DNA from 3 places in the Candidatus Enterococcus dunnyi genome. Region 3 is predicted to be linked to each of the others. Evidence: predicted binding sites of a transcription regulator. Region 3 holds the regulator's gene; each other region holds the start of a gene.

Region 1 (10,259 bases), 640 kb from region 3:
TAGTCACAAAGAATCAGACTATAATTATTTTCTTCTAAATAAGATTCCAGATAGGTAACGATCGACGTTGCAAATACATCTGTCAGCGTATTGATGACCACACCAATAGAAAGGCTCTTATTATTTTTAAGTCCTTTGGCAATAATATTTTCTTCATAACCAAGCTTTTCGATTGCCGCACGAATATTATCCATATTCGTCTTTTTTAGCTGGTGTCCATTTAAATACCTAGAAACTGTGCCTAAAGAAACATCCGCTTCTTTTGCGACTTCTCTGATCGTTGCCACGTTATCCCATTCCTCCTCTTTACAACTTACTATCTACATACTAACGAAGGTTCAAAATTATTTCAATCATAAATAGCGTATTGTTAGATATTTTTATTCATTTACAGCCTAGAGAGCGGCTCACTCAAAAAAATATTTACTGTGTTCAATAGATTCCATTTCCATCAGCAGGAAGCCTTAACATTTTTTATCCTTGACAAAAATAGACCTAAGTCAAAATCAAACTTTTGACTCAGGTCCTCGTTGAAGCAACAGTAAAGCTGAATCAGCGACTTATTTTACTTCCTCAACTTCTGCCATATCTTCAATATATTTGTATACTTGTTGTCCTGCGATTCCGCCTTCACCAACAGCAGTGGTGATTTGACGTAATGTTTTCTCACGAACATCTCCGATTGCGTAAACCCCCGGCATACTTGTCTTCATATCTTGATCTGTTTCTATCCAGCCTTCCGCATTCGTAAGACCAGCTTTTTTGAATGGTTCAGTCAATGGGTCAAGTCCAACATAAATGAACACACCGTCCGCGTCGATCGATTTTACTTCATCAGTAACGACATTTCTCAATTGTCCGCCAGTTACGACCATATCATTGCCGGTAATTTCTTCTAAAACGGTATTCCACTCAAATGAAATTTTTTCGTTGGCAAATGCGCGGTCTTGAATGATTTTTTGAGCACGTAGCTCGTCACGACGATGAACAATGACCACTTCTGAAGCAAACTGTGTTAAATAAATTGCTTCTTCTACAGCTGAATCTCCGCCGCCGATCACCAATAATTTTTTATTGCGGAAAAAAGCACCATCACAGACAGCACAGTACGAAACACCGCGCCCAGCAAATTCTTCTTCGCCTTTTACGCCTAATTTACGGTGCTCACAGCCCGTCGCAATAATGACTGTTTTTGCTTGGTAGGTTTTATCATCACAGATCACTTCTTTATAAGTTCCCTGATCTTTGATATCCATCACGATTCCATAAGCATTTTCTGTACCGAATTTTTCTACATTCTCATACATTTTATAGGCTAGTTCTGGACCCATAATAGAATCAAAGCCTGGATAGTTTTCTACCTCTGCCGTATTATTCATTTGTCCACCTGGTGCTCCACGTTCAATCATCAATACAGAAAGATTAGAACGAGACGCATATAAAGCAGCAGTCATCCCCGCAGGACCTGCGCCAATTACGATCACATCATACATAAGTCTTTCAACCTCCGAATTTTCAAGTACATTTACTTTACTACTTAGATAGACGATTGTCTATCTTTCTGCCCGGGCCTATTTTTTCTAGCCAGACATTGCTTTTCTTTCATTAGCATCAACGTTGTCTATTATATCATGCTTCATTCTGTCTTTAAACACTAGATTGAACAATAAAAAAGAAACGGTCAAAATCGAGATATCTTGACCGTTTCCTTATTATCCCTCACCATTTTGCAGTTGATACATATCTGCATACAATCCATTCTTTTCTAGTAACTGCGTATGATTCCCACGTTCTACAATTCGACCTTTATCTAAGACCAAAATGAGATCAGCATCCCGAATCGTCGACAAACGGTGAGCAATCGCGATCGTCGTTCTTCCTTGTCTCATATTAGCCAATCCTTCTTGGATCAAACCTTCAGTTTCTGTATCGATATTCGCCGTTGCTTCATCCAGTACAAGAATTTTCGGATCTGTGACCATCGTTCGCGCAAATGAAATCAATTGACGTTGGCCACTAGAATAACTTGCACCACGTTCAATCACTTTCGCATGATATTTCCCAGGCAACGTCTCAATAAATTTATCAGCTTGAACAAATGTTGCGGCAGCCTTTATTTGTTCATCTGTAATATCAGGATTCAGCATCCGAATATTCCCAGCGATATCTCCGTAAAACATAAACGCATCCTGTAAAACCAAGCCCAATTTTTTACGCAATTCAGGCAATGGATACTCACGAATATCCCGATCATCGATCAAGATTTCGCCTTCGTAAAATTCATAAAAGCGCATCAATACATTGATGATAGAGCTTTTCCCACTACCAGTATGTCCGATCAAAGCCACGGTCTCTCCTGGGTAGGCAATAAAACTGATATGATCCAATACATTATTTTTCCCATCATAAGAAAAACTAACGTTTCGAAACTCGATCTTGCCCTCTGTGATCATGGCATCAGCACTTGGGTCTTGCTGCGGTGTAACTTCCTGATTATCAAAGATTTTAAGGATCCGACTTCCCGCCACCATACCATCTGTAAAAACACTCAAAAAATCCATCATTTGCGTCATCGGATTAAAGAATGCCTGAACATAAGTCACAAAAGCATAAATCATCCCAACTTCTACTGGTGAATGCAGCGCATCATACCCAAATAAGGTCAAAGACAAAGCAATTGCCAGCGTATACAGAAAATTGATGATCGGTCCTAGTAACAATGAATTCGTGCGAATCATCGAAAAACGAGTTCGTAAGTATTCATCATTTGTTTCTTCAAACTCTTTTTCCAAACGTGTTTCTTGTCTAAACTGCTGAATGATCTGCATTCCTGAAATATATTCGTTTAATTTTGTATTCAGTTGACTCAATTTTTCCCGCATGCTTCGGTAAATCCTAGAACTAAATTTTTGATAATACCAAATAACGATCAATAAAATCGGTAAAAAGATCAAATTATATAAAGCAATTTTTCCATTGATCTGAAACATTGCGATAAACGACGAAACAACTGCAAAAATGCCCGTCAAGACCATCAAAAAGACATACCAAAATTCAAACAATGTTTCTGTGTCATTTGTCACACGGGAAACGATCGAACCCGCCGGTGTTTGGTCAAAGTAGCGCATCCCCAGAGTCTGAAGCTTTTCAAACAACTTCACTCGAATATATTGATAGGTTTTTAAGGACGCCATCGAATATAAAAACCATTGGAAAAACCAAATAATACTTTTCACGATGATCCCAAATAAATACAGTCCGGCAAAAAAGAAAATCACTTGATTCGTCGCTGTTTTGGGTGTTAAATAATCATCCATGAACAATTGAATGATTCTGGGCAAAATAATATTGATGACAGCAAGAACCAGTGCAAAGAAAATAGCTGATAAAAAGGTTCGGCGAAAAGGCTTAGCAAATTTAAGCAGCCGTTTTACGATCGTCACTTGTTCTTTTAGCGGTATCGATTTTGTCCATTCTGATTCATATTTTTCTTCCATTAGACGTCACTCCCTTCGATTTTAGCTTCCAGTTGCTGTTTGTCCCACATCCGTTTGTACCAGCCTGCTAAATGTAATAGCTCTTGATGCGTTCCCCGTTCAATGATCTTTCCTTCATCTAAGACGATGATTTCCTTCGCATGCATCACACTACTTAATCGGTGAGCTGCAATGATCGTTGTTTTTTCTTTACGTGCTTCTTTTAAATTAGACAAAATCGCTTCTTCTGTTTTTGCGTCCACAGCAGATAAAGCATCATCAAGAATCAGTAATTCAGGATCGACGATCAATGCTCTAGCAATCGAGATCCGTTGTTTTTGTCCACCAGATAATGACACACCACGTTCCCCAACTAAGGTATCATATCCTTTTGGAAACGCTTTGATCTCATTATTGATAAACGCCATTTCTGCTGCTGACTCTACTTGCTCTTCAGTAAAATCAGGGTTAGCAAAACGAATATTTTCCCGAATCGTCATTGAAAATAGAAAATGATCTTGCGGCACATAACCAATGGAATGCATCAAAGCATCCAATGAATAATCTTTGATGTTGTGTCCGCCAAAGGACACATGGCCTTGGTAATTATCATATTCTCTCATCAATAATTTTAAGATCGTTGTCTTACCTGCTCCTGTTTTCCCAACGATCCCTAAAGTTTCCCCTTCATTTAAGACAAATTTGATTTGCTCTAACGTTGTCTCTTTATCCTTTGGATACTTAAATTCCGCAACTTCGATCGACAATTCTCCTTTAGCCGGTGTCTGAATCGCATCTTTTCGCTCGACAATATGGGATTTGGCATGAAGCAATTCATTGACACGATCATAACTTGCATTTCCACGCTCCAATACATTGAACAAGCGTCCGATCGCAAACATTGGCCAAATCAGCATACCGATATAGCTAATAAAAGAAATCAATTGACCGATCGTAATTGTACCATCCATGATAAAGCGTCCGCCAATGATGATCGTCAGCACATACGAAATACCAATAATCAGTGTGATGAACGGATCAAATAATGCATCTAAAAAATTTACCCGTTTGTTTTTGATGATCGCATCATCGATTTTTTCAGTAAAATCAGCAATGTCTTCCTTTTCTTGACCAAACGTTTTGATAACTTTCATTCCGGTGATGCTTTCCTGTGTTTTATCGTTGATTGTCGAAAAAGCGGCTTGTGAATCACGGAATGCATCGTGCAGCTTAGATCCTAGAATTCTCGAAGTCACTGCTAATAATGGCAATGGAATCAAAGCAATCAGCGTCAACCGCCAATCAACAAACAAAATCATCGCAATGATCGTGGCTCCTCCTGTGATCAATGAATCCGCAAAAGTTAAAATACCAGCACCCGCAACATTTTGAATTGCATTCAAATCATTCGTTGCATGCGCCATCAAGTCCCCTGTACGATAATTTTGATAAAAAACAGCATCCATTTTTGTAAAATGATGAAATAATTGCCGTCTTAAATTTTTTTCAAGTCGGGCAGCGCTTCCCCAAATATGCAAACGCCAAATATAACGAAAAATATATTGTGCTAAAGCCGCTGCCAATAATATACCTACCCAAAACAAAATCGACTGAATCGCTATATTTTTAGCAGCGATTTCATCAACAACGATCCCAATGACTTTCGGCGGAACTAGCTGTACAAGGGCAACCATGATCAATGAAAAAACCCCAATAACATAACTTTTCTTTTCCTGCCTAAAAAACCAACCTAATTTTTTAAATATAGACATGTACATTCTCCTCTTCTAAACTTGCTACTTACCACTCACATCATTTCTCTGTTGTTTTCCCATTATCTATACAACTCCTTTCATTTACTAAAAATAAGTGCAAAAAAACGGGCTAAAAAATCAGCCCGTTGTGCTCTTGAAATCTGAATAGCTTCAAAAGAACCTATTTGTCTCCCTGGTTCTTCATTTGCTGCATCATTTGACGTATCTTCTTCTCAGAAGGTTTTTGTCCCATTGACATCATCATCATTCGTAACATATCCTCATTAACGGGAGGATTCTTTTTGAAATAATCTTGCATATATTTGCGCGCAAGGAAAAATCCGCCTGCTGCACCTGCTAATAAAGCGATAATCGCGATTAACACTACTAAACCTGTTGACATATAAATCTCTCCTTTCTCATAGAAAAGTCAAACAAAAGTTTCTGCACTTTAAACCATTTACGCAGTCAATGCTCTTGTTAGACTCATTATCTCTAATTTTATTGAGGACTTTATCCTCTTTTTAATGAAATTGCTCTCAAGAAATCATTTTACTAGAAAGCAGGTGAAAAGAAAAGCTATTTTACTATATTATTCACAAGAAATTTATGAATAGCCTTTTCTCATATTTGTTGCAGATAAAAAGCCTGCAGCATTTTTATTTTTGTGCTTCTATTTTCTCTAATAAATCTGGATCGAATGTTTGCGATTTTAACATAGCAATCTCATAACCGTAAGGTGCTTTGCTTGTTTTTTTATCTGCACCAACATAAGGCGTTTCTAAAATTTTCGGTAGTTCTGTCAATGTTTCATGATGAACGACTTTGTTCAATGCATCAAACCCGATCGTTCCAAAACCGATATTTGCATGACGATCTTTATGGGAACCCATCGGATTTTTAGAATCATTCACATGAACGACTTTCAAGCGGTCTAATCCGATGATCTTGTCAAATTCTTCCAAGACACCATCAAAATCTTCTTTTACATTATAACCAGCATCATTGATATGGCATGTATCCATCGTTACCGATAATTTTTCATTTAATGTAACGCCTTCGATGATCGTCGCTAATTCTTCAAACGTCCGTCCTAGCTCAGTCCCTTTACCAGCCATTGTTTCTAATGCGATCTGCGGAATTTGCTCTTTCCAAAGCACTTCATTCAAGCCTTTGATGATTTGCTTTAGACCAGCATCGACACCAGCTCCAACATGAGCTCCCGGATGCAAAGTAATTTGTGTGGCACCTAAAGCTTGTGCTCGTTCAATTTCCTGACGTAAAAACTCCGTCGCAAAACCAAAATTCTCTACTTTGATCGTATTACCTAAATTAATGATATATGGTGCATGAACAACGATATTGCTCAAATGATGCTCAGCCATAAATTTTTGACCGGTCTCAATATTCATCTCTTCGATCGGTTTACGGCGCGTATTTTGAGGCGCACCTGTATAGATCATAAAGGTTGTAGCATCATAACTAGCCGCTTCCTCAGCAGCTCCTAATAACATTTTTTTACCACTCATACTCACATGCGAACCTAATAACATAAAAATCCTCCTTAAAATAAAAGCGGAACAAATCGCTTAATCCTGTAGAAAATTAGGAAATTGACTTTAAAACACTTTTTGTTTCACTGACAATTTATCTATTTTCCTAAGGATTGATTTGTGCAGCTGGATAACGATAAAAGCGGAACAAGCCGCTTAGCCTTGACAGAAAAATAGGAAAAAGAAAAGGTGGTGCTCTTTACCACAATTTCTTTTTATCTTTTTTCCGAAAGGCTGGCTTGTGCAGTTGGATAACATAAATGATCAACTCAATTTCTTTCGCTGTGATTCTCAGCAAATGATCAACACTTTCTTACAAATGTCTTGTACTGCCCTACATCAGCTCATCTCTTTCACAGTAAGACCATCCTCTAAAAGAGTACGTGAATCACTTAGAAAAGACAATCTTTTTGCTTCTTAATCTCTGTCCTTTTTTGCTTTGTATAGGTTATAACTGGCAATCCATTCGTCCATTGAGATTTTACTCACCAATTCTCCAATCAACGCATAAGGAATCGTCTTCGTGTTTGTAAATCGAATACAACTTTTTCCCATATTCAGTTTAGTAGGAACAACTTTTTTATACTCTTCTTGAAACCATTGCAGCAATTCTTTATTCCCCATGATTCCCATATGATAAAGAGCGAGGTGCTTTTTCTGTGCTCCAAGACTGATGAAAGGCAATGGTTCATCTTTACGATTCAAATATCCTTCAGGAAAAACACTTAGCGGCACCACATAAGTCGGCATACCATACTGCATCTGTAAGACAAACCCCTCTGGTATATTTTCAGCAATAGTTTGAGCCAACTCTTTATATGCTGCTTGCCATTTCTCCTCTATCTCTTCAATATATTCTTCTATTTGCTCCATAAACGCTCTCCACTTTTTATTTTGACAAAGATTGACGATATAATTCTTTTGATTTAAACCCTTTTTCTAAAATATCAATCATCTCTGCTTTTCTCTTATCCTGTGTCGTTTGCTGTTTTGCACTAAAAATATATCTTGCCCAATCTCTTTTGTATCCTGGCGTCAAATTATCAAATAGTACTTTTGCTTTTGAATGTTTTTCTAGAAGTTTTTCTACTTGAGGGATAAACTTAACATAATCTTCCACCCTCGCACTAGTAGCCTTTTTATTAGGTGCTTTTCTCTCAGTATTTTTCAAACCAGTTACTGTAAACACTTCATCTAAGCTGACCATCCGATTAAATTTCAATGTGCTTTTCCCTACATACCCGTCACTATCGTCTACATCTAAAGCTGGAAAAATTTCATCCCGATGAACAAATGTTGGATACATTTTATTTCCTTTTTTTGGATAGGCAACAAAAAGGACGCCATCTTTATTCAGCAATTCTTTTTCTATCGTTACGTGTACAATTTTTTTAAACTCATCCATCGTCTTCACAAAAACAAACAAAAGATCTACAGGCTTAGTAGGAAAACCTAATTGTGCATCCTTTAATTCACTCAGATAACTTTCATTGGGCCGATCGACGATTGCTTTTATTGGATATACCATTAATTTCAATTTTTCAGTGACCGATTTTGCCATGCTCTCACCCTTTTATTTCATTTGATCGTTATTGCTAGTGTAACATAAATGTGTAAAGCTTTTACAACTAAAAACAAACGATAACTGATTATTACGTGATATACTAAAAGAAACAAATTAGAAAGTAGGAAATTACGATGACCATCATTGAAACCTATATCTCTGAATGTCCACCAGAACGTCAAGAAATGCTACAACAATTATACAATCAAATCAAGGAGCTAGTTCCCCAAGCAACAGAAAAAATAGCTTACGGTATGCCTACCTTCTATTTAGATGGAAATTTAGTTCACTTTGCTAATGCTAAAAACCACATTGGTTTCTACCCTGCTCCTTCTGCAATTACAGCATTTAAAGAAGAATTATCAGCGTATAAGACAAGTAAAGGAGCAATCCAGTTTCCTTTAGATTCCCCTTTACCAATGGACTTGATCAAAAAAATCGTTTTGTTCCGTGTCGGTGAGAATACACAATCTTGATGCCAAAATGGACGAATACTACTCGTCCATTTTATTCTTTTTTTGAACTATGTGTAAAAATTTTACGATGTCTACTCTTAAGTTTTTATGTTTAAATCGATAGAAACATTTGAACAACTGTTCATTATAGAATTTTTTTGCTATAATATCACGGAATGTAACATTTTATTGAGGTGAAGCTTTTGGATAATCAGAATAATTCCAATCAAACGGAACGACATTCTTATAAAATACCTGAAAAGAAAAAGATCATCATGGGCTTTAACGTGGTTATTCGTGTTTTGCAGTCCTTGTTTGTCTTTTTAGTTGTCATGCTGTTATTAGGCGGTGCATTAGGTTTAGGGATCGGTATGGGCTATTTTGCCTTTCTTGTAGAAGACACTGAACCACCAACCAAAGAAGAGCTTCAAACAGATATCAGTGATATCACTGAAGTCTCTAAGATGACCTATGCTGACGGCACAAACATTGCCATGATCAAATCTGATTTGGTTCGAACAAGAGTTGACAGCGAGCATATTTCTCCTCTATTGAAAAAAGCGATCATCTCTACTGAGGATGAATATTTTGAAGAACACAAAGGAGTCGTACCGAAAGCTGTGATTCGTGCCCTTGCTTCTGATGCCACAGGTATCGGCGGTTCTTCCGGCGGTTCTACTTTGACACAGCAGTTAGTCAAACAGCAGATTTTAACTGACGAAACGACTTTCAAACGAAAAGCAAATGAAATCCTGTTGGCTTATCGTATTGAAAACTATTTTTCAAAAGATGAAATCGTCACAACTTATTTGAACGTTTCTCCTTTTGGGCGTAATAATAAAGGTGAAAACATCGCAGGTGTCGAAGAAGCAGCGAAGGGGCTTTTCGGAAAAAGTGCAAATGATCTCACGTTAGCCCAAGCGGCCTTTATTGCAGGTCTTCCGCAAAGCCCGATCATCTACACACCTTACACAAACACAGGTGAGCTTAAAGATGATGAAAATCTTTCTTATGGTATGAAACGAAAAGATTTTGTATTGTTCAGCATGTATCGAGAAAAAGCGATCACTAAAGAAGAATACGAAGCAGCTAAAAATTATGACCTGAAACAAGACTTCCAGCCACAACAAGCAGCGAATCAAAATACAGAAGGCTACCTGTATTACGCCGTTCTAGACAAAGCCGTTGAAGCGATCATGGACATCAATATCGAAAAAGCGGGTGTCAAAAAAGAAGACTTAGATGAAATAGGTCTTTCTCAATATGAAGAACAAGCACGCAGAGAAATCCAAAATCGCGGCTACACGATTCAATCGACGATTGATCAAACGGTTTATGATACGATGCAAAACGCTGTTGCTGCCTATGGATATATGCTTGACGACGGTTACGGCGCTGGTCTTGTTGAGACAGGAAATGTACTGATGGATAACCAAACTGGTAAGATCATCGGCTTT
Region 2 (10,259 bases), 610 kb from region 3:
TAATGATCGATGTAAACATTATTGTCTACCAAAACAGTCAATTTCATTTTTTCTCCTTTTTTAAAGCAAAATTATTTTCATAAACCTTGGTATAAGATATAGTAATAAAGTATATAATAGAAGTGGAATAATTGCTATCTAGAAAAGGAGCTCAATAATGTTTACTAATCAAATTAAAATCATGTTATATGTAACAAATGTCGAGGAATCAAGCCGATTTTGGCAAAAAATCGGATTTGTAGAGAAGGAAAGAGACGCAGTTGATGGAACTTTGGTTGTGGAAGTGTCACCAGGTGAAGATGCAGATACTAGTATAGTTTTGTATGATTTGGAATTTATTCAAAAACATTCGCCAGAAGTTGCAGGCAATACGCCTTCATTGATGTTTTTCTCTGATGATATTGTGAATTTGTATAAAAAAATGAAAGATGCAGGTGTTCGAGTAGGCGAGATGGTTCAACTGCCGACAGGACTTGTGTTTAATTTTGCGGATAATGACGAAAATTATTTTGCTGTTTCTGGACAATAATGATAAGTAAGTATTGAAGCTTTGAAATATGCTTGAAGAAGCCATGTTTCAAAGCTTTTATATTGTACATTAATACACAAGCAAATATCTCGATTTTTCGCTTTCTTTTTTTATATACTTAATAGGTATGAAGATAAATTAAGGACTGTCTTGTAAACAGTTTGTACAAAAAGGGGAAAGATAAGAATGGACTATCGTGTATTACTTTACTATAAATATACACCACTAGAAAATCCAGAACAATTTGCGAAAGAACATCTAGCATTTTGTAATTCACTAAATTTAAAAGGAAGAATCTTAATTGCATCAGAAGGAATCAACGGTACACTTTCTGGAACGATCGCTGACACAGATGCTTATATGAAAGCAATGCTTGCGGATGAACGATTCAAAGATACTTACTTCAAAATCGATGAAGCACAAGAGATGGCATTTCATAAAATGTTTGTCCGTCCAAGGAAAGAGCTTGTTTCTTTAAACTTAGAAGAGGATGTGAACCCGTTAGAATTAACAGGTAAATATTTGGAGCCTAAGGAATTTAAAGAAGCCTTGCTTGATGAAAATACTGTTGTGATCGATGCTAGAAATGACTATGAATATGATTTGGGACATTTTAGGGGTGCCGTTCGCCCTGATATCCGTAATTTCAGAGAGCTGCCTCAATGGATCAGAGAAAATAAAGAGCAATTTATGGATAAAAAAATCGTAACCTATTGTACGGGCGGAATCCGCTGTGAGAAGTTTTCTGGCTGGATGCTAAAAGAAGGATTTGAAGATGTTTCACAACTTCATGGCGGGATTGCTGTATATGGAAAAGATCCTGAAGTACAGGGTGAATTATGGGATGGAAAAATGTACGTTTTCGATGAACGCATCAGTGTGGAAATCAATCATGTCGATAAAAAAATCATCGGTAAAGACTGGTTTGATGGAACACCTTGCGAACGTTATATCAACTGTGCTAACCCGTTCTGTAATAAACAAATTTTAGCTTCAGAAGAAAATGAAGCTAAATATCTTGGCAGCTGTTCAGATGAATGCCGTCATCATCCAGCTAATCGCTATGTAGCGAAGAATCATTTGACAGAACAAGAAGTAACAGCACGTTTGGAAGCAATTGCTAATTAGAAATTGAAAAAAACAACAAAATGATTGTCATTTTGTTGTTTTTTTATAGAGTAAAATAAAAGACGACAATAAATCCAAGTAGAAAAATCAGATTGATTAGACTAAACGTTAGTAAAAATCGTTTTCCTTGATTTGGATAATATTGCTTATAAATTTTAAACCCAATCAGATTAGCTAAAGAGGCGATGATTGTTCCTAAGCCGCCAATATTGACTCCGAAGAACAGGGCTTGGGTTTGAGTAGTGAATGGAGCGAGAAGGATAGCAGCCGGAACATTACTGATAAGCTGACTAGCTGCGATACTGCCAAAAAACGTAGCTGAGCTTGTTGTGAACTGTTTTTTGATCAATAGAGAAATAGTTTCCAATTGAGAAAAATTACCGACAGCGATAAAGAAAAAGATAAACGTAGCTAGCAACCGATAATCAACTTGCTTCAAACTGCTGAAATCATACATCGAAAGAAGCAAAACAGCAATAGGAATGACGATATAATAAGGAAACAGATCGAAGACGCCAACCAAAATCACTAATCCGATCAAGCTTAAATAACTGGTTTTGCGTTGATCGATCGAGGGCAGCGGCTCTTCTTGATTGGGAATAGGGGTCTTTTTGATCCAAAAAAAGGACAGAAATAAGAAGCTGAACGATACAAGCAGCAAGAGAGAAGCCCAACTGAAGAATGTACCAACAGTCAATGAGTAATAGGAAAATAGGAACAAATTTTGCGGGTTGCCAAAAGGGAAGAAACTACTGCCTAAATTTGCTGCGATGATCAGTAGAACAGCACCAGTCATCTTATGGCCCATATCCGAAACTTTTTTCGTGATCGTCAAGTAGATCGGCATTAGACTTAAAATAGCGACATCATTTGTTAATAACATAGAGCTAAAAAAAGCCAGGAGTGTGATATTTCTAATGAGAGCACGAGTAGTAGTCGATAGATCGATCAGTTTTTCAGCGAGATAGGTCAAAACACCAAGCTTTTCAATATTAGCGACAAGCAGCATTAGACCAAACAGGCAAACGATGACTTTAAAATCGATCGACTCAATTGAAAATGTACCGAAAAAGCAGCTAATGAGTGCTATTAGAAAGGAGATAGAAAATAGTAGATCATGCATAAAAAAAGAGAAAATGCGTTTCATGGACGGCAGCCTTCTTTCAAAAATAACTTCTTTTTTAATTTACGTTAGAATAGGAGATTTATCAAGAAAAGAATATCTAAACTAAAAAAGACATGATTTGAATCATTCAAATCATGTCTTTTTAGTTAGTCTTAAATATTTAGAACTTTATCCAAGAAATCTTTCGTCCGTTCATTTTGAGGATTCTCAAAGATCTGTTGCGGGCTCCCGTCTTCTAGAAAATTTCCGCCATCGATAAACATCACACGATTTGCTACTTCTTTAGCGAAGCCCATTTCATGAGTAACGATCACCATCGTCATTCCTTGTTTTGCAAGTTTTTTCATAACGTTTAATACATCGCCGACCATTTCTGGATCAAGGGCCGAGGTTGGTTCATCGAATAGCATGATATCTGGGTTCATCGCTAAAGCTCTAGCGATTGCAACACGTTGTTTTTGACCACCTGATAATGATTCTGGATAGCTATCTTTTTTATCAGCGAGACCCACAGTTTCTAAAAGCTGGATGGCTTTTTCTTCCGCCTCTTGTTTAGAAAGACGACCTAGATCAGTAGGAGCTAATGTGATATTTTCCATGATCGATAAATGTGGAAATAAATTGAAGTGTTGAAACACCATACCTATATGCTGACGTATTTTATTGATGTTGGTATTTTTATCTGTTAAGTTTGCTCCGTCAATAATAATATCGCCGCTTGTTGCTTCTTCCAGTTGATTCAAACAACGAAGGAAAGTACTTTTACCAGAACCGGAAGGACCGATCACGCAAACAACATCGCCTTCTTGGATAGAAACATTAATATCATTTAAAACAGTGTTATCACCATATTTTTTTACTAAATGCTCGACTAGAATTTTTTCAGCCATATTATTTCACCTTCTTTTCCAAGACTTTTGCTAGTTTTGTCAACGCTGTGATCAAGACTAGATACATCATCGCAATTACAAAATAAACAAGTGTACTTTGTAAATTTCTGGCAACGATGATTTTTCCTGTTTGTAATAATTCGATCAACCCGATCGCTGAAAGGATCGTTGTATCTTTCAATGAAATAACGAATTGGTTGACGAATGATGGGATCATGATTCTGATTGCTTGCGGCAAAATGATCTTTTGCATTGTCCGGTTATATGAAAGTCCTAAACTGCGCGAAGCTTCCATTTGTCCTGTAGGAACCGCATTGATCCCGCCGCGTACGATTTCAGAGATATAGGCACTGGCGTTTAGCGTTAAGGTAATGATACCAGCAAGGAATACTGGAATATTGAATCCTAGAATTCCAGGTAAGCCAAAATAAATGAAGAAAGCAAGTACCATCAACGGAATTCCACGGATGATGTCGACATAAACAGTGGCTATCACGCGTAACGCTTTAGAAGGAGAGGCGCTGAATAATCCGAAGATCACACCAACGATCAATGCAAGAATGAATGAAATCAATGTTAGTTGAATCGTCATCCATAATCCACTTAATAGTCGTTTCCAATTATTTTGGATCATACCGATAAATGTTGATTCATCTACTTTGTTTTCCGTAGAAGCATCTTTGATATATTTGCCAACGATTTTATCGTATTCACCTGTTCGTTTTAATTCGGCAAGCCCTTCATTGAACATCTGGATCAATTCAGGATTTTTGCCTTTTTTAACTGCAAAACCGTATTTTCCACCTTCTTCACGAGGAATCGGTGTTACTAAAGGCTGTTTTTGAGCAACGCCATAACCGATAACAGGATAATCATCCATCATTGCTTCGATTTCACCGATTTCAAGGGCACTATATAAGGCATCAGTTGTATCTAAATATTTGATGGAGTAACCATATTTGCTTTTATTTGCTTCAAGAAAATCAGCACTTTCTGTCCCGATTTTTGCACCGACTTTTTTCCCTTTTAAATCTTCATAAGAAGTAATTTTGTCGTTGCCTTTCTTGACAGCGATTTGGATCCCGCTATTGAAATAAGGAGTCGAAAAGTCGAATGATTTTTCACGTTCGTCAGTGATCGTCATTCCAGCGATCATCCCATCTGCCTGTCCAGATTCAACCGCCTGAACAGCTGAACTAAAACCAATAAACTTAAATTCAATATTGAATCCTTGGAGTTCAGCGATTCGTGTGACTAGATCAACGTCGATTCCTTCATATTCACCATCAGAATTTTGGAATTCAAAAGGTGCGAATGTTGAATCACTGGCAATGACATAAGTATCTTTTTTGGGTTGAATCTTTTTCATTTGTGTATCGGCTTGTTCCTCTGATTCATTTCCAGTAGAAATGTAATTGGCAATGATTTCATCATATTTACCAGAGTCTTTCAAGTCTTTCAAACCAGCGTTGAATTTTTCAAGTAATTCTTTATTTTGCCCTTTTTTTACCGCAAACCCGTAAGAACTTCCTGTTTCTTTTTTACCGACTAACTGTAATTTCTGCCCATTCGTGATTGCATAGCCTAACACAGGGTAGTCATCAAAAATTGCGTCTGCTTCACCATTTTCGAGTGCTTGGTAAAGTCCAGTAGCATCGTCAAAGTTTTTGATTGTATAGCCATATTTATCTTGATTTTTTTCAAGGAAAGTAGCACTTTCTGTTCCCACTTTAGCAGCAACAGTTTTTCCTTTTAAATCATCATAAGCTTTGATCTTATCGTTGCCTTTTTTGACTGCCATTTGCAATCCGCTATCAAAATAAGGTTCTGAGAAATCAAAAGATTTCTTTCGCTCGTCTGTGATACTCATTCCGGCGATCATTCCATCAACTTGTTTTGATTGAACTGCCTGAATGGCACTATCAAAGCCAAGTGGTTTTAGATTGACCTTAAAGCCTTGATCATCTGCAATGGCTTTAAGCAGATCGACATCGATACCGATGTATTCTCCTTTGGAATCTTGAAATTCAAAAGGCGCAAAAGTTAAATCTGTTCCTATATTATATGTTTTTTCCTCAGCCTGAGCCGACTGTCCAAGTGTAAATGTCAGTAGACTTGCCATCATTAGCATAAATGAAAGCAAAAAATGTTTCTTTTTCATAAAATACCTCCTATATTTACATATTGAATAATTATATAGTAAAAAAAGGGTAAAACACAAGTCATTAAACAAGTTAAACTTAAAAAAATGTCGTTTTCTAACATCCTGTGTTACTTAATGTTACATTATAAAGTGAAAAATATTGAAGCTAAAATCTGAAAATAAAGTTGAAAGTGTAAAAAAATGCGTATACGCAATATATTCTAAAGGTGGCGAAAATATGTTCGGTATGGTAAAATATTTTCAGAGGTTTCCCTTCAATTCACTAGTAGTGATTTTAGAAAATTGTATCTATTGTCATTGGCTAATGATTGAATGGAAGCAGCCAGTAAATTATTCAGAGGAGGATGTTGAATGATAGAAAGAGAAACCTCCAATACATTTGACTTAGTCTCAAAGTATCAGCCGGATGGTGATCAGCCGGAGGCAATCAAGCGATTGACAGAAGGGATCGAAGGCGGCGAGAAAGCTCAGATTCTACTTGGAGCGACAGGAACAGGTAAGACATTTACCATTTCTAATGTAATCACAGAGGTCAATAAGCCAACTCTGGTCATCGCGCATAATAAGACATTAGCTGGACAGCTTTATGGTGAATTCAAAGAATTCTTCCCGAATAACGCGGTCGAGTATTTTGTCAGTTATTATGATTATTACCAGCCAGAGGCTTATGTTCCTTCCAGCGATACATATATAGAAAAAGATGCCAGTATCAATGATGAAATCGATAAATTACGTCACTCAGCAACAAGCTCATTATTAGAAAGAAATGATGTGATCGTTGTTGCTTCGGTTTCTTGTATCTTTGGTTTGGGAGACCCTAAAGAATATAGTGAACAAGTTGTATCGATTCGTGTAGGTATGGAGATGGATCGTAGTCAGTTGTTGACGAACTTGGTCAATATTCAATTTGAGCGTAATGATATTGACTTTCAGCGGGGCCGTTTTAGAGTTCGGGGAGATGTGGTTGAAATTTTTCCGGCATCTAGAGATGAGCATGCGTTAAGAGTCGAATTTTTTGGTGATGAGATCGAACGAATCAGAGAAGTGGATGCGTTGACGGGAGAAATAATTGCAGAGACAGAGCATGTAGCAATTTTCCCAGCAACTCACTTTGTGACGAATGAAGATCATATGGAGCATGCTATTTCTCAGATTCAAGCAGAATTAGATGAGCGATTAAAAGTATTACGTAGTGAAAATAAATTATTGGAAGCACAACGCTTGGAACAACGAACGAATTATGACATTGAAATGATGCGTGAAATGGGCTACACATCCGGCATCGAGAATTACTCCCGTCACATGGATGGTCGTTCAGAAGGGGAGCCGCCATATACATTACTGGATTTCTTCCCAGATGACTTTCTGTTAGTGATTGATGAATCACATGTGACGATGCCTCAAATCAGAGGGATGTACAATGGAGACCGAGCAAGAAAACAAATGCTGGTCGACTATGGTTTCCGTTTACCAAGTGCATTGGATAATCGCCCGCTTAGGTTGGAAGAATTTGAAGAGCATGTTCATCAAATCGTGTATGTTTCAGCAACTCCAGGGCCATATGAACATGAACAGACGGATACTGTGATCCAGCAGATCATTCGTCCAACTGGCTTACTAGATCCATTGATCGAAGTTCGTCCGATCATGGGACAAATCGATGATCTGGTTGGTGAAATCAATGAACGTGTAGCGAAGAACCAACGGGTTTTCGTTACTACACTCACGAAAAAAATGTCAGAGGATCTAACAGATTACTTCAAAGAATTAGGGATCAAGGTCAAGTATCTGCATAGTGATATCAAAACATTGGAACGAACGGAGATCATTCGAGATCTACGTTTAGGAGAATTCGATGTGTTAGTCGGGATCAACTTACTAAGAGAAGGACTTGATGTACCGGAAGTATCATTGATCGCTATTTTAGATGCTGATAAAGAAGGCTTCTTGAGAAGTGAGCGTTCTCTTGTTCAGACGATCGGAAGAGCGGCGCGGAATTCAGATGGTCGAGTGATCATGTACGCGGATAAAATAACTGATTCGATGCAAAAAGCGATGGATGAAACAGCTCGTCGTCGTTCGATCCAAGAGAAATATAATGAAGAACACGGGATCGTGCCGAAAACGATCATCAAAGAGATTCGGGAATTGATTTCGATTTCTAAGGCGAACAATGAAAAGAATGAACCATTCAAGATCGATAAGTCTTACCATGAAATGACTCGTCAGGAAAAAGCAGATTTATTGATGAAACTGGAAAAAGAAATGAAAGATGCTGCAAAAGCGCTGGACTTTGAAACAGCCGCTACGCTGAGAGATACGATCTTAGAGCTAAAAGCAGCAGATTAAACTGATTTCTTTGAAACATAAGAAAACTTTGCCCAAGGAAATAGAAAATCATAAGAATCGATTATACTAAAAACCGACATGCACTGTTTAATGATACTTTTTTTGCAGACGAGCAAGTATCTGTACAAAAATGACAGTAACGCTGTGTTTCACAGTAATGATCATTAGACCAATAATCATAAAGGAGAGCCATTACTCTTACGAATTATTCGTGTAGAGGTAATGGACATCGGACCAATAAGTAAAAAGGAGAACCGTTACTCTTGCGAATTTATTCGCTTAGAAGTAATGGACATCGGACCAATAAGTAAAAAGGAGAGAAGTAATGGCAAACGATAAAATCGTTATTCATGGTGCACGCGCACATAATTTAAAAGATATAGATGTTACAATTCCGCGAGATAAGATGGTTGTAGTGACAGGTTTATCAGGTTCTGGGAAAAGTTCACTCGCTTTCGATACCTTGTATGCAGAAGGTCAACGCAGATATGTGGAAAGTCTTTCTGCTTATGCTAGACAATTTTTAGGTCAAATGGATAAACCAGATGTCGATAGTATTGATGGATTAAGTCCAGCAATTTCCATCGATCAAAAAACTACTAGTAAAAATCCGCGCTCAACTGTTGGTACGGTGACGGAGATCAATGATTATTTAAGATTATTGTTTGCTCGTGTTGGACATCCAATATGTCCGAATGACAATATTGAGATCACCAGTCAATCAGTTGAACAAATGGTGGATAAAGTCTTAGAATTGCCGGAAAAAACAAAGATCCAAATTTTGGCACCTGTGATCGTGAAGAAAAAAGGGCAACATAAGAAAATTTTCGAAATGATCCAGCGTGAAGGCTATGTTCGGATGCGAGTAGATGGAGAAACGTATGATGTTAGCGAAGCTCCTGAACTTGAGAAAAATAAGAAGCATGATATTTCTATAGTGATCGACCGAATCGTAGTGAAAGACGGCATTCGTTCACGCTTATTTGATTCATTTGAAGCGGCATTACGTTTAGCTGACGGTTATGCATTAGTAGATGTGATCGATGGTGAAGAAATGCTGTTTAGCGAACACTATGCATGTCCTTATTGTGGGTTTACTGTTGGCGAGCTTGAGCCGAGATTGTTTTCTTTCAATGCTCCATTTGGCGCCTGCCCTGATTGTGATGGGTTGGGAAATAAATTGGAAGTAGATAAGGACTTAGTGATCCCTGATGGGACTAAAACTTTACGTGAAGGAGCGATTGTTCCTTGGAATCCGATCAGCTCGCAATATTATCCGCAAATGCTGGAGCAAGCAGCTGAAAGTTTTAATATCGATATGGATACACCATTCAGTGAATTACCAGAAGAGCATCAGGATATTATTTTGAATGGGTCTAATGGAGAAGTTTTTCATTTCCATTATGAAAATGATTTTGGCGGTGTTCGTGATGTTGAAGTACCTTTTGAAGGTGTCTTAACGAATATCAAGCGCCGTTATCATGAAACGAATAGTGATTTCACGCGTGATCAAATGCGTTTATACATGACTGAATTGACTTGTACGACGTGTAAAGGTTATCGCTTAAACCCACAAGCTCTTTCTGTAAAAATCGATAATACAAATATTGGACAAATCAGTGAATTAGCAATCAAAAAAGCGGTAAACTTTTTTGAAACAGTCACTTTATCTGAACAAGAACAAATGATTGCCAAACCGATTTTGAAAGAAGTAAAAGACCGATTGAACTTTCTGCAAAATGTTGGTTTAGATTATTTGACTCTTAGTCGAGCTGCGGGAACCTTGTCCGGCGGAGAAGCACAGCGTATTCGTTTAGCTACACAGATAGGTTCCAATTTATCTGGCGTTTTATATATATTGGATGAACCATCGATCGGTCTCCATCAGCGAGATAATGACCGTTTGATCGAGTCACTCAAAAAGATGCGGGATTTAGGAAATACACTGATTGTTGTAGAACATGATGAGGATACGATGCGGGCTTCTGATTATTTGATCGATGTAGGTCCGGGCGCAGGCCACCTTGGTGGAGAAATCGTTGCAGCCGGAACCCCTGATGAGGTAGCAGAAAA
Region 3 (10,259 bases):
CATTTATCGATTCCTTTATTGTTCATTCTCAATCAAATTATGTCAAAGAGCTATTGATTGGTTATCAAGAAGAACGAAAAGTGATCGATGAATATGAATTATGTGATAAGATATCTTCAATAGAAGCAAACGAGTTTAGAAAAAATGTTAATTTACTAGAATCGTATTCGATCAATGATGTTTCTAATACGATCCCATTTAGAAAGTTAGCGAAAAAATTAGAAAAAGAAGCTGAGTGAGAAAACAAGCTTCTTTTTTTTGTTTATTTTTGATACAATAAGCAGGATGAAAAGGGTGTGAGCAAACAGATGAAAGAATTAAAAGTGACAGAACTAACCAAAACATATGGGGAAAAAACATTATTTGATCATATATCCTTCCATATCCACGAAAAAAATCGTATTGGTTTAATTGGGACGAACGGAACTGGTAAAACTACTTTGTTAAATATATTAGCTGGTAAAGATAGTGGAGATGGTGATGTTCAAGCAATTCAGCAACCAAATGATTATCAAATCGGCTACCTTTCTCAAGATCAGCTCTTTGATCCAGAATTGACAGTCGTGGATGCTATTTTCCAAGGAGAAACTCCGATTATTCAAGCGGTCAAGCGTTACGAGCTGGCACTTATTGCTTTAGCAAAAGACGGCAGTAGTGAAGCTGCTCAAAGACAATATGCTCAGGCCGAAGAATTGATGAACAAAGAAGATGCTTGGACAGCAGATACAGATGCTAAAATCATTTTACAAAAATTGGGAATCGAAACACTTCATAAAAAAATTGGAGAATTATCCGGCGGTCAAAAAAAGCGTGTTAGTTTAGCACAGGTATTGATCGAGTCACCAGATCTACTGATTTTGGATGAGCCGACCAATCACCTGGATTACGAAGCAATCAGCTGGCTTGAAAGCTTTTTGAATGGTTATCGCGGATCCATCTTGATGGTGACACATGATCGTTATTTTCTCGATCGAGTAACCAATCGGATTTTTGAGCTGTCATTTGGACAATTATATGAATATAAAGGAAATTACGAAGCATATATTTTAGCTAAGGCTGAACGTGAGCGGATCGAAGTCGATCAAGAAGAAAAACGAAAACAACTGTATAAACAAGAGCTTGAGTGGATGCGCGCAGGAGTTCAGGCTCGCGGAACCAAACAACAAGCTAGACAAGATCGGTTTCATGATCTTAAGGAAAACTTGCATCAGGTCAATCAAAAAGGGCAATTAGAGATCGATATCGCTGGACAGCGGCTTGGGAAAAAAGTACTTGAAATAAAAGACGGAAATTATTCAATTGAACAGAAGGTTATTTTAAGGCAGTTTGACCTTCTAGTACAGGCAAAAGACCGCGTTGGGATCACAGGAAAAAATGGCGCAGGAAAATCAACTTTGTTAAATATCTTAGCTGGACGTCTACCTTTAGATAGTGGTCTCTATTCGATCGGTGAAACAGTGAGATTAGCATACTACACCCAACAAAATGAAGCCATGGACCCAAATCAGCGGATGATTGCGTATCTTCAAGAAGCTGCTGAACAGGTACAAAGAAATGACGGTAGCAGCATTGGAGTCGCTGAACTGCTTGAACAATTTCTTTTCCCGCGTTTTATGCATGGCACCATCATAGGTAAGCTCTCCGGTGGAGAAAAGAGACGTTTGTATTTATTGAAGCTACTGATAGGACAGCCAAATGTTTTGCTGCTTGATGAACCGACAAATGATTTAGATATCGACACATTGACAATTTTAGAAGATTATATTCGTACATTCAAAGGTGCAGTTATTGCCGTATCACATGACCGCTATTTTCTTGATAAAACAATGGAAAAACTACTTGTCTTTGAAGGAGAAGGGCAGATAAGTACGTATTTTGGTTCGATGAGTGATTACTTGACACAAAATAAGGAATCTGCTAAAAAAACAGTTAAATCTGAGCCGAAACAAGTTCAAGTGACCGAAAAAAAAGAAAAAGTAAAATTGACCTATATGGAACAAAAAGAATGGGCTACAATTGAAACTGAAATCAGTGAACTAGAAAATCGTTCAGCTCAACTTGGAGAAGAGATGAATCACCAAGGAGATGATTTCACAAAGCTTCAGCAGTTGCAGGCAGAATTGACGTCTGTTGAACAACAATTGGAAGAAAAATTGGAACGTTGGGAATATTTGAGTGAATTTGCAGAAAATTAGGAGGCAATAACGATGGAAGAAGCATACTTAGCGCTGGGCCGTAAAATTTTAGAAGAGGGTCATGTAAAAGAAGACCGGACTGGAACTGGAACCAAAAGTATTTTTGGTCATCAAATGCGTTTTGATTTATCCCAAGGGTTTCCATTGCTTACGACAAAACGAGTTCCTTTTGGCTTGATCAAAAGTGAGTTGTTGTGGTTTTTAAAAGGAGACACGAATATCCGTTACTTATTGGAGCACAATAATCATATTTGGGACGAATGGGCTTTTGAGCGATACATCAAAAGTGAAGACTATCAAGGGCCGGATATGACTGATTTTGGTCGTAGAGTTTTAGTGGATGACGCATTCAAAATAAGCTATGAGGCTGAACATAAAGCGTTTTGTGAAAAGATCGTATCAGACGACGGATTTGCAGCTAAGTATGGAGAACTTGGTAATATTTATGGCGCACAGTGGCGGCATTGGGAAACAAAAGATGGTGGATTTATCGATCAATTGAAAAATGTCATTGAGATGATCAAAACAACACCGGATTCTCGTCGATTGATCGTTTCTGCTTGGAATCCAGAAGATGTACCGTCAATGGCTTTACCACCCTGTCATACCATGTTTCAATTTTATGTGAATGATGGTAAATTAAGCTGTCAATTATATCAACGTAGCGGGGATGTTTTTCTAGGAGTACCATTTAATATTGCTAGTTATGCGTTATTGACTCATTTGATTGCTCATGAAACTGGCTTAGAAGTTGGGGATTTCGTTCATACACTAGGTGATGCGCATTTGTATACAAATCATGTTGATCAAATGAAACAGCAGCTTTCGAGAGAGCTTCGTTCATTTCCTACACTTAAATTAAACCAAGAGAAAGAATCTGTTTTTGATTTTGAAATGGAAGATATCGTGATTGAAGGATACGATCCTCATCCAGCAATCAAAGCACCTATCGCCGTCTAAGATTTGAAAGGAGCACCTTATGTTAGCAGCTATCTGGGCACAAGATGAACAGGGAACGATCGGAAAGAACAATCGATTACCATGGCATCTGCCGAATGATCTAAAATTTTTTAAGCAAATGACGGAGGATAATACAATCGTCATGGGAAGAAAAACTTTTGAAGGGATGGGAGGTCGTCCGCTGCCTAATCGCCAAACGATCGTTATGACTAGGGACAAAGACTATCAGGCTTCTGGTGTTATTGTTGTTCATGATATAGACGAAGTATTGGCCTACGCCCAAGAATTTTCAGGAATTACGTTTATTGCTGGAGGTTCCGCAGTCTACGAAGAATTTTTGCCGTACTGTGACGTTTTATATCGTACAGTGATCAACCATACTTTTGATGGAGATTCAGTATTTCCAGAAGTTTCTTGGGAAGATTGGACATTGATCAATCTTAGCCCAGGTGAGCAGGACGAGCAGAATCACTATCCTTATCAATTTGAAACATATCAAAGGAAAGTCTGCCCAGAGCAGGAAAATTAGAAAAAGTTAGCAGATCTTATAAAAAGATCTGCTAACTTTTTTATTAAATATGATTGCGATATAAACCAACAACTTTACCAAGGATACTGACATTAGGCAGAATAATTGGTTCTAATGCGTCATTTTCAGGTTGTAGGCGAATATGGTCTGTTTCCTTAAAGAACCGTTTGCATGTCGCTTCATCTTCATCCGTCATCGCAATAACGATGTCCCCATTTGCTGCAGCACTTTGTTTACGAACGATGACTTGATCGCCGTCTAGTATTCCCGCATTGATCATACTTTCTCCGCGGATCGTCAACATGAATAGGGAATTTTCTTCGGATTGTAAATCAGGAGGCAATGGGAAAAAGTCAGATGCCTCTTCAACAGCCAGAATTGGTTCACCGGCGGTAACTACTCCTAACATAGGAATGACGGATGGCTTGATGCCGATTTTTTCTAAGCCTTCAGCAGTCAACTCGATTGCTCTAGGCTTTGTTGGATCTCGTTGGATCAATCCTTTTTTCTCTAAACGTGCTAAATGTCCATGAACGGTAGAGGTAGAAGAAAGATCTACTGCTTTTCCGATTTCTCGAACGGTTGGGGGGTATCCTTTAAGTTCGACTTGCTCATATATATATTTTAATACTTCGACTTGTCTTGTATCTGTACGTTTCACCAAAACCCGCACCTTCTTTCAATTTATAAATTTAGTGTACCATAGAATTCTTTAGGAATCAAACAAGCGTTCGTGTTTTTTGTTGAAAGTATTATTAAATGTGAAAAAAGGGGCGAGAACATGGTTTTATCTAGAATATAGTTGTATTTTTATAGCACATCTTATAAGATAGACATGGAAAGTAAACTCTTATTTCTTATGTAATTACTATCTTAATTTTGATGACCTTTTATTAAAGGAGGACAATGAATGCTATCAGCAGAAAAAATGAACCGTATCAACGAGCTTGCTAAAAAAGCGAAAGAAAGCGGATTATCAGAAATTGAAAAAGAAGAACAAAATCAACTTAGACAAGAATATTTGGCTACATTCCGCAGCGGTATGCGTCATCATATCGAAGGAATGAAAGTTGTAGACCCAGAAGGAAAAGATGTGACCCCAGATAAATTGAAGAAAATCCAAAAACAAAAAGGGCTGCATAATAGAAAATAATTTCAGTTTTTTTTACTGAAAGTAATTGCTTTCATAAAAGAAATACGCTAAAATGGATTTAATAAAGGTAAAAAAAACCTAAATAGGAGATGATTTTTTTGTTCGACAACACTGATCAATTAGGCGTCAATACCATTCGTACCTTAAGTATCGAAGCGATCCAAAAAGCTAATTCAGGTCATCCTGGATTACCAATGGGGGCAGCACCTATGGCCTATGCACTTTGGACAAAACATTTAAAAGTAAATCCTAAAACTTCAAGAAACTGGGCTGACAGAGACCGGTTCATTCTTTCTGCTGGTCATGGTTCGGCGATGTTATATAGTTTGCTTCATTTAGCAGGCTATAACCTTTCTATCGATGATTTGAAAGGGTTCCGTCAATGGGAAAGCCTAACTCCTGGTCACCCTGAAGTCCATCACACAGATGGTGTTGAAGCAACGACTGGTCCATTAGGTCAAGGTATTGCGATGGCTGTAGGAATGGCAATGGCTGAAGCACATACTGCTGCAGTTTATAATCGTGACAGCTTCCCTGTGATCGATCACTACACTTATGCACTTTGCGGTGATGGTGACTTGATGGAAGGTGTTTCTCAAGAAGCAAGTTCAATGGCTGGTCATATGAAACTCGGTAAATTGATCGTGTTATATGATTCAAATGATATTTCATTAGATGGTCCAACGTCTAAAGCATTCACTGAAAATGTCGGTGCACGCTATGAAGCTTATGGCTGGCAGCATATCCTCGTAAAAGATGGAAATGACCTAGAAGCTATTTCAAAAGCAATCGAAGCAGCCAAAGCTGAGACTGACAAACCCACATTGATCGAAGTGAAAACAGTGATTGGATTTGGCTCACCTAAAGAAGGAACGTCAGCTGTTCATGGAGCACCCCTGGGAGCAGAAGGTATTACTGCAGCGAAAGCAGTGTACGGCTGGGATTATCCAGATTTTACAGTTCCAGATGAAGTTGCAGCACGTTTCAAAGAAACAGTAGTTGATGAAGGCGAAAAGGCTGAGAACAAATGGAATGCAATGTTTGAGAACTATACAAAAGAACATCCTGAACTAGCAAAACAATTCAAACAAGCTTTTGCAGATGAACTTCCTGAAAATTGGGATAGTGAGTTGCCAAGTTATGAAGTTGGAACTAGTGCAGCAAGCCGTGTGACTAGTAAAGAAACGATTCAAGCTCTATCTAAAGCTATTCCTAGCTTCTGGGGCGGATCTGCTGATTTATCGGCCTCAAACAATACAATGGTTGCTGCTGAAAAAGATTTTGAACCTGGACAATATGAAGGCCGCAATATTTGGTTCGGTGTTCGTGAATTTGCTATGGCGGCGGCTATGAACGGTATTCAGCTACACGGAGGAAGCCGTATTTACGGAGGAACATTCTTTGTATTTACTGATTATCTCCGTCCGGCAGTTCGTTTAGCAGCTATTCAGCATACACCTGTGACGTATGTTTTGACACATGATTCAGTTGCGGTCGGAGAAGACGGTCCAACACACGAGCCTGTGGAACAATTGGCAAGCATTCGCTGCATGCCTGGTGTCCAAGTTATTCGTCCAGCAGATGGTAATGAAACAGTTGCAGCATGGAAGATCGCAATGACAACAAAAGATGCACCTACTATTTTAGTATTGAGCCGTCAAAATTTACCAGTCATTGAAGGCACTAAAGAACATGCAGGTGATCTTGTTAAAAAAGGTGCCTATGTGATATCAGCTCAAAAAGGAGCGAAACCTGAAGGTATTTTGATCGCAACAGGTTCTGAAGTTAATTTGGCAATCGAAGCGCAAAAATTGTTGTCAGAACAAGGAAAAGATGTTTCAGTTGTTTCAATGCCAAGTTTCGACTTATTTGAAAAACAATCAGATGAATACAAAGAATCTGTTCTCCCTAAAGAAGTAACTAAGCGAGTAGCAGTTGAAGCGGCTTCTTCATTCGGTTGGGAGCGTTATGTCGGCACTGAGGGTACAACGGTAACGATCGATCATTTCGGCGCTTCTGCACCAGGTGATCTAGTCTTAAAAGAGTTTGGTTTCACACCAGAAAATGTTTCTGCCAAATTCAACTCCTTATAATTGCTAAATAAAAAAAGGGCTGAGACAGAACGGTCAACTTCCGAGAAATAAGAAAGATTGATTTCTGATATTGCCGTTTTCAAAAGTTAAAGAGACTAAACGCAACTCTAAGAGTTATGTTTTAGTCTCTTTTTTGTTTGATCAAGTTTGTGTAACAAATGTAACAAAACAGAAATGAGCAGAAAGTTTTTCTACTTTATTAATATTTTTCTCAGAAAGCTATCAGTGAGCGTTTTATTCAATAATTAGTCATAAATATAAAAAACACAGTGTGAAAAATGTAAAACAAATGACAATAAAATAATAAAACAAACATTTCAACAGGATTACACTAGCTTTAAATATCTATTTTTCGAATCTAAATGATTGTTTATAAAAAAAACTCCTAGTAGAATGATTGTACGATGTTCTATTGAGGAGGAACAAATGGATGGACAAGAAAATGACAAGAAGTAGCAGGCATCAACTTAATGCGAAGCAACGTAACAGCAAAAAAGCTGCATCGGTGATTGGAACGTCATTAATATTTTTACCAATTGCTGGGAATTTACTTCCATTAGGTGCACAAGCGACAGAGTATGAACAACAAGAAGCGGTTTCTCAACAAGCATTTATTGATTCTATTGGTTATTCAGCTGCTTCTGTAGCTAGTTCGAATGATTTATATGCATCTGTTATGATTGCCCAAGCTTTGCTAGAAAGTAGCTACGGTACATCAGGCTTAGCATCGGCGCCTAATTATAATTTATTTGGAGTGAAAGGTAGCTATGGTGGACAAACTGTCTACATGCCTACGAAAGAATATTTAAATGGAGAGTGGGTCACTCTTACCGAACCATTTAGAAGTTATCCTTCTTATGCAGATTCATTCCAGGACCATGCTAATGTTCTTATGAGCGCACACTATGCGGGTGCTTGGAGAAGCAATACGACGAGCTATATGGATGCTACAGCTGCTTTGACAGGACGTTATGCGACTGATCCCAATTATGCAGATAAATTAAATTGGTTGATTTCTACTTATGGATTAACAGCATACGATTGGGGCTCCTCTGAAACTTCGGTGACCGCAACTGATCAATCGACGATTGGCCAAAGCACTGAAACAGCAACTATTTCAGGACAATCTTACACAGTTGCTTCAGGAGATACCTTATGGGGGATTGCAGAAAACTTCGGTGTTTCTGTTGATCAACTGATGGCAATGAATGGATTATCTGCTGAGTTGATCACTGTTGGCCAAACTTTACAAGTATAGTATATAAAAAAGCAACAGCATTTCACAGAATATGTGAAGCTGTTGCTTTTTTAACGTTTTCCTGAGCGTAATTCTTCTAAACGTCGTTGTCGATTTTTGGTCAAGTCCTTGATTCTAGGTCTTGGTAATATTGCTTCAGGAACCGTTGTTGATTCTTTTTTATGTGTTTGTGGATCATTTGGATCGAATTCTTTTAAATACTCGATTACTTCTCGAACGATTTGAGTTGGGGTTGAGGCCCCAGCGGTCACGGCTATCGTCTCAACATTCAAAAGCCAAGCGGGATCTATTTGAGAAACATCCGAGATACGATAAGCATTGACACCTGCTTGTTCGATCGAAACTTGAGCTAATCGATTACTATTGTTGCTTTTAGGATCTCCTACAACGATCGTCAGGTCACAACCCTTCGCTTGTTCGACAACTGCTTCTTGTCGAACTTGTGTTGCTTTACAAATATCTTTGTGAATCAACACATTGGGATATTTTTCTTTGATCAAATCCATTAAATCACTGACGTCCCATTGGCTCATTGTTGTCTGGTTCGTAACAAAAATCTTATCAGCAACTAATTCTAAATGTTTGATTTCATCGTTATTCGATACTAGATGAACATGTTCAGGAGAAACACCGAGTGCTCCTTCTGGCTCTGGGTGATTTTTTTTACCGATGTAAATAATTTCATAGCCTTCAGCGGCTTTCTCAGCAATCAACTCATGAGTGATCATCACGTCAGGGCAAGTCGCATCGATAACCGTCAAGCCTTTTTCAATAGCCATTTCTTTTACTTTAGGGGATGTTCCGTGAGCAGTGAAAATAACAGTCCCTTGATCGACTTGCGCTAAGATATCTTCACGATTTTCACCTTCTAATGTATGGATACCAATACTTTCAAAGGCATCAGTGACATGCTTGTTATGAACGATCATTCCTAAAATATAGATAGGGCGAGGCAAGCTTTCATCAAGAGAAGCATTTCTGGCGATGACCATAGCATCAACAACGCCGTAACAATAGCCTCTAGGACTAATATTTACTATTTTCATAAATAAAATAACTCCTATTTTTAAGTTTTTACTATCTTTACTACTATACACTATTTTTATTAAGTTTGTCTTAAATGATAAGAAAGGGGAGAATAAGTGTAACTATTTAGACAGCAATTATATCATAAAAAATTGGTTGCTAAGGCTATTCAAACGTAGTTTAATGAACAAAAACGAGAAACCCATTCATAATGCTCGTTAAATACTTGCAAAATGATAGCCATACGAAAAAATATGAGCTATTATAAAATTACCAAGTCTCATAATAGAAAATGGAGGAATAGCTAATGACTCAAATTTTTCATTCAGTTACAGAATTAATCGGAAAGACACCCATTGTCAAGTTAGGGAAAATTGTTCCTGAAGATGCCGCAGATGTATTTGTGAAACTGGAATTCTTTAATCCTGGTGGAAGTGTCAAAGATCGAGTTGCACTTAGTATGATCGAAGCGGCTGAAAAAGATGGTCATTTAAAAAAAGGGGATACGATCGTAGAACCAACAAGCGGCAATACAGGTATCGGCTTATCGATGGTCGGTGCAGCTAAAGGGTATAAAGTGGTCATTGTCATGCCTGACACAATGAGTATTGAGCGTAGAAAGTTGATGCAGGCTTATGGTGCACAGCTATTATTGACTCCAGGATCAGAAGGGATGAAAGGCGCTATTGCTAAAGCTTCTGAGTTAGCAGAGCAAGACGGTTACTTCATGCCAATGCAATTTGAAAATCCAGCAAATGCACAAACTCATGAAAAGACGACTGGAAAGGAAATTCAGGATGCTTTTGGTCCTTCTGGGTTAGATGCTTTTGTGGCAGGCGTTGGTACCGGTGGGACAATCACTGGTGTTGGAAAAGAATTGAAACGTGTGTACCCAACGATCTCCATTATTGCAGTAGAACCTTCAGAATCTCCTGTTTTAGAAGGCGGTAGTCCATCTCCTCACAAAATTCAAGGGATCGGTGCAGGCTTTGTACCGAAAATATTAGACACAGAAATTTATGAACAAATCGCTGCTGTTCCAAGT

What was found. Region 3 encodes LexA, which represses DNA repair genes until DNA is damaged. Its sites were predicted from a motif close to CNAACANNTGTTNG; they were not measured.
Region 1: the regulator LexA is predicted to act here: its motif matches at 5,662-5,675, upstream of A5889_RS04215 (YneF family protein).
Region 2: the regulator LexA is predicted to act here: its motif matches at 6,048-6,061, upstream of uvrB (excinuclease ABC subunit UvrB).

The regions. Positions count from the first base shown of each region.
Region 1 is NZ_CP147246.1:892,665-902,923, forward strand. It holds gene A5889_RS04195 (LacI family DNA-binding transcriptional regulator) at 1-287, opposite strand, end outside; gene trxB (thioredoxin-disulfide reductase) at 561-1,493, opposite strand; gene A5889_RS04205 (ABC transporter ATP-binding protein) at 1,713-3,497, opposite strand; gene A5889_RS04210 (ABC transporter ATP-binding protein) at 3,497-5,248, opposite strand; gene A5889_RS04215 (YneF family protein) at 5,412-5,633, opposite strand; gene A5889_RS04220 (deoxyribonuclease IV) at 5,890-6,783, opposite strand; gene A5889_RS04225 (DUF1801 domain-containing protein) at 7,201-7,656, opposite strand; gene A5889_RS04230 (YdeI/OmpD-associated family protein) at 7,673-8,344, opposite strand; gene A5889_RS04235 (iron chaperone) at 8,482-8,823, shown strand; gene A5889_RS04240 (transglycosylase domain-containing protein) at 9,006-10,259, shown strand, end outside.
Region 2 is NZ_CP147246.1:3,147,586-3,157,844, forward strand. It holds gene A5889_RS14820 (MBL fold metallo-hydrolase) at 1-47, opposite strand, end outside; gene A5889_RS14825 (VOC family protein) at 158-529, shown strand; gene A5889_RS14830 (rhodanese-related sulfurtransferase) at 716-1,657, shown strand; gene A5889_RS14835 (SLC13 family permease) at 1,701-2,804, opposite strand; gene A5889_RS14840 (amino acid ABC transporter ATP-binding protein) at 2,936-3,673, opposite strand; gene A5889_RS14845 (amino acid ABC transporter substrate-binding protein/permease) at 3,675-5,834, opposite strand; gene uvrB (excinuclease ABC subunit UvrB) at 6,189-8,186, shown strand; gene uvrA (excinuclease ABC subunit UvrA) at 8,512-10,259, shown strand, end outside.
Region 3 is NZ_CP147246.1:255,176-265,434, forward strand. It holds gene A5889_RS01215 (cation:proton antiporter) at 1-239, shown strand, start outside; gene A5889_RS01220 (ABC-F family ATP-binding cassette domain-containing protein) at 309-2,195, shown strand; gene A5889_RS01225 (thymidylate synthase) at 2,208-3,155, shown strand; gene A5889_RS01230 (dihydrofolate reductase) at 3,175-3,684, shown strand; gene lexA (transcriptional repressor LexA) at 3,728-4,348, opposite strand; gene A5889_RS01240 (DUF896 family protein) at 4,595-4,837, shown strand; gene tkt (transketolase) at 4,936-6,930, shown strand; gene A5889_RS01250 (glucosaminidase domain-containing protein) at 7,361-8,188, shown strand; gene A5889_RS01255 (4-hydroxy-3-methylbut-2-enyl diphosphate reductase) at 8,239-9,234, opposite strand; gene cysK (cysteine synthase A) at 9,522-10,259, shown strand, end outside.